Regions from separate parts of the Streptomyces sp. NPDC006450 genome, predicted to be linked through region 1. Evidence: riboswitches for the same ligand, from Rfam matches in the RefSeq annotation. Region 1 holds a riboswitch; the other holds the start of a gene.
What was found. A riboswitch is a leader RNA that binds a small molecule or an ion and turns the genes downstream of it on or off. The one in region 1 is predicted to bind thiamine pyrophosphate.
Positions count from the first base shown of each region.

Region 1 (4,186 bases):
GCCGGTTCCGGCGGGTCCCGCCTACGATGCGCTGGTGGGCCCGCACACTCGGCCCATGCCCATCGTGCCCGATGCCGCCGGCCGTGACTTCGACGACCGGGAAGCACGCGATCGGGGGGCCGCCGCTGACGGCGGCTCCCTCTTCCGCGCCGATACGCCGCCGCAGGAGCCCATGCCCAGCCCCCCGCCGACCCCGCCTTCGCCGGCACCGCAGGACGGCCCGCCACCGCCGCAGAAGAAGCGCGCCGGGCGGGACCTGCGTGCTGCCATAGGGGTCGGACTGGGTCTCGGCGCGGTGATCTTCGCCTCGCTGTTCATCGTCAAGGCGGTCTTCGTCGGCGTCGTCGTCGTGGCGGTCGTCGTCGGCCTGTGGGAGCTCACCTCCCGGCTCCAGGAGAAGAAGGGCATCAAGGCCCCGCTGGTCCCGCTCGCGATCGGCGGTGCGGCGATGGTCATCGCCGGATACGTCCGCGGGGCCGAGGGCGCCTGGGTGGCGATGGCGCTGACCGCCCTCGCGGTCCTGGTCTGGCGGATGACCGAGCCGCCCGAGGACTACCTCAAGGACGTCACCGCCGGAGTCTTCGCGGCGTTCTACGTGCCCTTCCTGGCCACGTTCGTCGCGATGCTGCTCACCGCCGACGACGGGCCGCAGCGGGTCGTCACCTTCCTGGTCCTGACGGTGGTCAGCGACACCGGGGCCTACGCGGTGGGGTGGCGGTTCGGCAAGAACAAGCTCGCTCCGCGCATCAGCCCCGGAAAGACCCGCGAGGGGCTCTTCGGAGCGGTGGCCTTCGCGATGGGGGCCGGCGCGCTGTGCATGGAGTTCCTGATCGACGGGGGCGTCTGGTGGCAGGGCCTGGTGCTCGGCCTCGCCGTCGCGGTCAGCGCCACCCTCGGTGACCTCGGGGAGTCCATGATCAAGCGGGATCTCGGGATCAAGGACATGGGCACCCTGCTGCCGGGGCACGGCGGCATCATGGACCGGCTGGACTCCCTGCTTCCCACGGCACCGGTGGTCTGGCTGCTGCTCGCCCTGTTCGTCGGCACCGGCTGACCTGCGAAAAGGCGCCCGCACAGGCGGGGCGGTTACTCTTGGAAGGCGCGCTGCTTCTGCGGCGCGCCTTTCGTCTTACAAGGAGTACCTGCCATGGCCCGCCCAGTCCCGGGAGAGCTCACTTTCGTCGCCCCTCGTGGAGCGAAGAAGCCGCCCCGGCACCTCGCCGACCTCACCCCCGAGGAGCGCCGGGAGGCGGTCGCCGCGATCGGTGAGAAGCCGTTCCGGGCCAAGCAGCTCTCGCAGCACTACTTCGCCCGGTACGCGCACGACCCGGCCGAGTGGACCGACATCCCGGCCGCCTCCCGCGAGAAGCTCCAGCAGGAGCTTCTGCCGGACCTCATGAACGTCATCCGCCACATCTCCTGCGATGACGACACCACCCGCAAGACCCTGTGGAAGCTGCACGACGGCACGCTCGTAGAGTCCGTGCTGATGCGCTACCCCGACCGGGTCACCATGTGCATCTCCTCGCAGGCCGGCTGCGGCATGAACTGCCCGTTCTGCGCCACCGGCCAGGCCGGCCTCGACCGCAACCTGTCGACGGCGGAGATCGTCCACCAGATCGTCGACGGCATGCGCGCCCTGCGCGACGGCGAGGTCCCCGGCGGGCCCGCCCGGCTGTCGAACATCGTCTTCATGGGCATGGGCGAGCCGCTCGCCAACTACAACCGCGTCGTCGGCGCCATCCGCCGCCTCACCGACCCGGAGCCCGACGGCCTGGGCCTGTCCCAGCGCGGGATCACCGTCTCCACCGTGGGCCTGGTCCCGGCGATGCTGCGCTTCGCCGACGAGGGCTTCAAGTGCCGCCTCGCCGTCTCCCTGCACGCCCCGGACGACGAGCTGCGCGACACCCTGGTCCCCGTGAACACCCGCTGGAACGTCCGCGAGGTGCTCGGCGCGGCCTGGGAGTACGCGGAGAAGTCCGGCCGCCGGATCTCCATCGAGTACGCCCTGATCCGCGACATCAACGACCAGGCCTGGCGCGGCGACCTCCTCGGCAAGCTGCTCAAGGGCAAGCGCGTGCACGTCAACCTGATCCCGCTGAACCCGACGCCGGGCTCGAAGTGGACCGCCTCGCGGCCCGAGGACGAGAAGGCCTTCGTCGAGGCCATCGCCCGTCACGGGGTGCCGGTGACCGTACGCGACACCCGTGGCCAGGAGATCGACGGCGCGTGCGGCCAGCTCGCCGCCTCGGAGCGCTGATTTCGGCCCGCTGAGGTTTGCTTTCGGCCGCGGGGTACCCTGTGGCCGAAACCAATTTCATATTCCGACAGGGGAGCGCCACAGCGCTGAGAGTGCGGTATCCGTCACCGCAGACCCTCTGAACCTCGCCCCGGTCATTCGGGGTAGGAAGTTCGGTCATCACTCAAGCTGTTGCGCCCTGCCCGGCGTCCGCTCCACAGAGCGCCGGGCAGGGCCGCGTCTTCTCCTGGACATCCCAGGAGGAATTCACCAGTGAGCACCACCAAGAAGATGGCGGGCGTCGCGCTCGTGGCCGCGCTCGGCGTCACCACGCTCAGCGCCTGCGGCGGCGACGCCAAGGACAAGTCCGCCGGCGCGAGCGACGCCCCGAAGTCCAAGACGGTCACCCTCGTCTCGCACGACTCCTTCAACGCGACCGACACGGTCCTCAAGGACTTCGAGCAGCAGAGCGGCTACACCGTCAAGGTCCTGAAGTCGGGCGACGCCGGCGCGGCCCTGAACCAGGAGATCCTCACCAAGGGCTCCCCGCGCGGCGATGTCTTCTTCGGCGTGGACAACACGCTCCTCTCCCGGGCCCTCGACAACGGCATCTTCACGCCGTACGAGGCCAAGGGGCTGGCCGACGTGAAGCCCGAGTTCGTGCTCGACAAGGAGCACCGGGTCACCCCCGTCGACTCCGGCGACATCTGCGTGAACTACGACAAGGCCTACTTCGCCGACAAGAAGCTCGCCCCGCCGCAGACGCTGGACGACCTGATCAAGCCCGAGTACAAGAACCTGCTGGTCACCGAGAACGCCGCGACCTCCTCGCCCGGCCTCGGCTTCCTGCTCGCCTCCGTCGGCAAGTACGGCGACGAGGGCTGGAAGGACTACTGGAGCAAGCTCAAGGCCAACGGCGTCGAGGTCGTCGACGGCTGGGAGCAGGCCTACAACGAGCGCTTCTCCGGCTCGGCAGGCGGCAAGAAGGCCAAGGGCGACCGACCGCTGGTCGTCTCCTACGCCTCCAGCCCGCCGGTCGAGGTGCTCTACGGCGAGCCGCAGCCGGCCGAGGCCCCCACGGGCGTCTCGACGGACACGTGCTTGCGCCAGACCGAGTTCGCGGGCCTGCTCAAGGGCGCGAAGAACGAGGAGGGCGGCAAGGCGCTCCTGGACTTCCTGATCTCCAAGAAGTTCCAGGAGGACATGCCGCTCCAGATGTTCGTGAACCCGGTGACCAAGGACGCCGCGCTGCCGGAGCTGTTCACCAAGCACGGCGTCGTCATCGAGAAGCCCGAGGCGGTCGCGCCGGAGGCCATCGCCAAGAACCGCGACCAGTGGGTCAAGACCTGGTCCGCCCTCGTCGTGAAGTAGGACGAGTGAGCGAGGTCCCGAAGGAGAGCGGGCGGGCCACGGCCGTCAGGCTCGGTCTGATGGCCGTGCCGCTCGTCTTCTTCGGGCTGTTCTTCGCGTACCCCGTCGCCGCGATCGTCGGGCGCGGGCTCAAGACCGAATCCGGCTGGCAGTTCGGCCGGATCGGCGAGGTGCTGGCCCGGCCCGACATCGGCGACGTGCTCTGGTTCACCACCTGGCAGGCGCTCGCGTCCACGGCGCTCACGCTCCTGATCGCACTCCCCGGCGCGTACGTCTTCGCGCGCTTCGAGTTTCCCGGCAAGCAGCTGCTGCGGGCGCTCGTCACGGTGCCGTTCGTGCTGCCGAGCGTCGTGGTCGGCACCGCGTTCCTGGCGCTCGTGGGGCGGAACGGTCTGCTGGACGAGGTGTGGGGGATCCGCCTCGACACGACCGTGTGGGCGATCCTGCTCGCGCACGTCTTCTTCAACTACGCTGTGATCATCCGCACGGTCGGCGGACTGTGGGCGCAGCTTGACCCGCGCCAGGAGGAGGCCGCCCGCGTGCTGGGCGCCGGGCGGTTCGCCGCCTGGCGGCGCG
Region 1 is NZ_JBEXPT010000041.1:41,344-45,529, reverse strand. It holds gene ABZY57_RS15460 (phosphatidate cytidylyltransferase) at 1-1,054, shown strand, start outside; gene rlmN (23S rRNA (adenine(2503)-C(2))-methyltransferase RlmN) at 1,148-2,260, shown strand; TPP riboswitch at 2,320-2,428, shown strand; gene ABZY57_RS15450 (thiamine ABC transporter substrate-binding protein) at 2,513-3,610, shown strand; gene ABZY57_RS15445 (iron ABC transporter permease) at 3,670-4,186, shown strand, end outside.

Region 2 (4,186 bases), on a different contig from region 1:
TCACGGCCGGCCGTGCGCGCGAACTGACCGGTCGCGCCCGCCGGTCCGCATTTCAGCGCTTGCGGCGCCGACCCCGGCCGCCGCGCAGCGGCCCCGAGGCCGCTGGGGCCGCCGGGGATTCCGCGCGGTCGGCGGACACCACCAGCGCGGCCAGCGCCGTCGTCACGGGTACCGAGGCGACCAGTCCGATCGAGCCCACGAGGGTTCGTACGATCTCCTCCGCGACCAGCTCGCTGTTGGCCACCGAACCCATGCTGCTGTTCGCGATCGAGAACAGGAGCAACAGGGGCAACGCCGCGCCCGCGTAGGCCAGTACCAGGGTGTTCACCACAGACGCGATGTGGTCGCGCCCGATGCGGATGCCTGCCCGGTAGAGCCCGCGCGGGCCCATCGACGGGTCTGCCTGGTGGAGTTCCCAAACTGCCGAAGTCTGCGTGACGGTCACGTCGTCGAGTACGCCGAGCGATCCGATGATGACACCCGCAAGCAGCAAACCGCTCATGTCGATGTTCGGGTAGAGCCCGTGGATCAGCCCGGTGTTGTCGTCCGTGTTGCCGCTGAGGAAGGCCCAGTCGATGAACTGCGAGCCCAGCAGGCCGATCAGCAGGAGCGAGACGAGGGTGCCGAGGACGGCGACCGAGGTGCGGGCCGTCAGCCCGTGGCACATGTAGAGCGCGATCAGCATGATCGCGCTGGCTCCGACCACGGCCACGACGAGCGGATTCGACCCCTGCAGGATCGCGGGGAGGATGAAGAGGGTCAGCACCGCGAAGCTGACGGCGAGGGCGATGAGCGCGAACAGCCCGCGCATCCGCCCGACGAGGACCACCGCGAGGGCGAAGATGCCCGCGAGCAGGGCCATCGGCAGCTTGCGGTTGACGTCGATCACGGAGTACTGGAGGTCCTGGGGTGCGTCGGGAGCGTAGGCGACCACCACCTCCTGGCCGTCCGTCAACTGTCGTGGCGCGCCCGGCTGGACGACCTCGACGAACTCGCGGCCCTTGTCGGGACCGCTGCCGACCCTGATGGTGGCCTTCTTGCACTCGCCGTTCTGAGAGGCGAGGGCCTCGCGCCCCTCGGGGGTGGAGGTGTCGCCGGTGGCCGGCACCTGCGCGGCGTTCACGGATTTGCAGTCGACGTGCTGGAGCGCGACGACCCTGCCCTGCTGGGTCTGCCGGTCGAACCCGACCCCGGTGCGCTCGTGGCCGGGTGCGCCGCCGGGCCAGAGCACCGCCATGCCGATCACGACGGCGGTGGCGAAGGGGATCAGTACGGCCGCGATCACCTTGCGCAGGTGCTTCGAGACGGGGGCCGCCGGGCCATGGCTGTGCGCATGGCCGTGGGAGTGGCCGGGAGACGGGGCGGGCGAGTGACCGGGGTCCGTGTACGCATGGACTGAGTCGCCGGCGGGACCAGCGGGATCCGTGGGCACGGTGGGGGGCTGCGGCGAGGACGTCACTGACTGATCATCGCAACAGATGAGGGGGCCCACTGTTCAGCACGCCACACATGACGCTAGCGTGGGGGCTACTTTGCACAACGCGGGAGCTCGGAGCACCGGGCTGAGAGGGCGCTGATCACCGTTCGCATTCGAATATGCGTACGGGAGGAGGCTGCGTCGACCGCCGAACCTGTTACCGGGTAATGCCGGCGTAGGGAGATTAGGTCTCATGACCATTCAGGACGCACGCACGCCTGCCGTCAGCCAGGACGCCGACGGCCAGACCGAGCGCCAGCCTGGCTGGCACAAGGGATACGTGGCGGGCTCCCGCCCCGACATCCGGGTGCCGGTTCGCCAGGTCCACCTCACCAACGGCAAGGACGTGACGCTCTACGACACGTCCGGTCCGTACACCGACCCGCAGATCGAGACCGACGTGCGCCGCGGCCTGCCGCCGCTGCGCGAGAACTGGATCATCGGCCGCGGCGACACCGAGGAGTACGCGGGCCGCCCCGTGCGCCCCGAGGACGACGGCATCAAGCACACCTCGCCGCGCGGTGGCCTCAAGAACCTCGACGCGGTGTTCCCGGGCCGTCCGCGCCAGCCCCGCCGCGGCCGTGGCGGCGCCGCGGTCACGCAGCTCGCGTACGCCCGCCGGGGCGAGATCACCCCGGAGATGGAGTACGTCGCGATCCGCGAGAACGTCTCTCCTGAGGTCGTCCGCGAGGAGATCGCCGCAGGTCGCGCGGTCATGCCGGTCAACGTGAACCACCCGGAGATCGAGCCGATGATCATCGGCAAGCGGTTCCTGGTGAAGGTCAACGCCAACATCGGCAACTCCGCGGTCACCTCCTCGATCGAGGAGGAGGTCGACAAGATGACCTGGGCGACCAAGTGGGGCGCCGACACGGTCATGGACCTCTCGACCGGCCGCAACATCCACACCACCCGCGAGTGGGTGCTGCGCAACTCCCCCGTGCCGATCGGCACCGTGCCGCTGTACCAGGCGCTGGAGAAGGTCGACGGCCGTGCCGAGGACCTCACCTGGGAGATCTACAAGGACACGGTCATCGAGCAGGCCGAGCAGGGCGTCGACTACATGACGGTCCACGCCGGCGTGCTGCTGTCGTACGTGCCGCTGACCGCGCGCCGCAAGACCGGCATCGTCTCGCGCGGCGGCTCGATCATGGCCGCGTGGTGCCTCGCTCACCACAAGGAGAACTTCCTCTACACGAACTTCGAGGAGCTCTGCGAGATCCTCGCGACGTACGACGTCACGTACTCGCTGGGTGACGGCCTGCGCCCCGGTTCCATCGCGGACGCCAACGACGCGGCGCAGTTCGCGGAGCTGAAGACGCTGGGCGAGCTGAACACGATCGCCAAGCGGTACAACGTGCAGACGATGATCGAGGGCCCCGGGCACGTCCCGATGCACAAGATCAAGGAGAACATCGACCTTCAGCAGGAGATCTGCGAGGAGGCGCCGTTCTACACGCTCGGCCCGCTGACCACCGACGTCGCGCCCGCCTATGACCACATCACCTCGGGCATCGGCGCCGCGATGATCGCCTGGTGGGGCACCGCGATGCTCTGCTACGTCACGCCCAAGGAGCACCTGGGCCTGCCGAACCGCGACGACGTGAAGACCGGTGTCATCACGTACAAGATCGCGGCCCACGCGGCGGACCTGGCCAAGGGTCACCCGGGCGCCCAGGAATGGGACGACGCCCTGTCGGACGCGCGGTTCGAGTTCCGCTGGGAGGACCAGTTCAACCTGGCCCTCGACCCGGACACGGCCCGTGAGTTCCACGACGAGACCCTCCCGGCCGAGCCGGCCAAGACCGCGCACTTCTGCTCCATGTGCGGTCCGAAGTTCTGCTCGATGAAGATCTCCCAGGACATCCGCCGCCAGCACGGTGGCGACCTGGGCGCCGAGGAGATCGAGGCGGGCATGGCGGAGAAGTCCGCCGAGTTCGCCGCCGCAGGCAACCGCGTGTACCTGCCGCTGGCTGACTGACCGCGCCCCGGCACGCACGGACGGCCCGCGACACCGAGGGGGGAGTCGCGGGCCGCCGTTGCGTACGTCGTGTCAGCCCAGTGCGGCGTGGTAGCGGTTCGGTGCGTCGGGATCGGCGAGGTTGCGGATGCTCAACTGGTTGAGGCAGTAGTAGGCGAGGTCGGTCGAGTCGTAGACGTGGTGGGCTACCAGGGCCAGTTGCCTGAGCTGCTCGTCGGTCATGGATTCGGGGTGTCCGAAGTCGCGCACGTACACGACATCGGCTTCGAGGAGCTGGTGCCGGGCCATGCGGAAGTCGCCGCCGAAGACCACGGGGGCGATCGGCCAGCGCTTGACCGCCGCGAAGGCGTGCGGGATGAATCCCTGGGCGCGCAGCTCCTGGTCCACGTCGCCGAACACGGGCTGGTCCTCGTACAGCGGGACGAAGGAGACCTCCGTGTGCACGGCCACGGCCTCGGACAGCTTTTCCCGGGCGCCCTGGAAGACCATCAGCTCGGCGCCCTGGATGTCGATCTTCAACAGGTCGAAGGCGCCGACCGCTTCGACGTCGTCCAGTCGCCGGGTGGCGACCTGGACCTCCTCGCGGACCCGGCCCCACTCGTCGAAGCCGTTGAAGAGCCCGAGCCTGTTCGTGTCCGGGCGGAAGAGGCTGGTCATCCCGGAGCTGGTGGCTACGAAGAGCGTGTGGATGCCGCCGTCTCCGAGGACGTCGGGCAGGTAGGTCTCGT
Region 2 is NZ_JBEXPT010000001.1:73,715-77,900, reverse strand. It holds gene ABZY57_RS00330 (YibE/F family protein) at 53-1,459, opposite strand; TPP riboswitch at 1,532-1,676, shown strand; gene thiC (phosphomethylpyrimidine synthase ThiC) at 1,671-3,458, shown strand; gene ABZY57_RS00320 (FkbM family methyltransferase) at 3,531-4,186, opposite strand, start outside.
Region 2: linked by a shared signal. The riboswitch ahead of thiC (phosphomethylpyrimidine synthase ThiC) and the one ahead of ABZY57_RS15450 (thiamine ABC transporter substrate-binding protein) in region 1 are both predicted to bind thiamine pyrophosphate.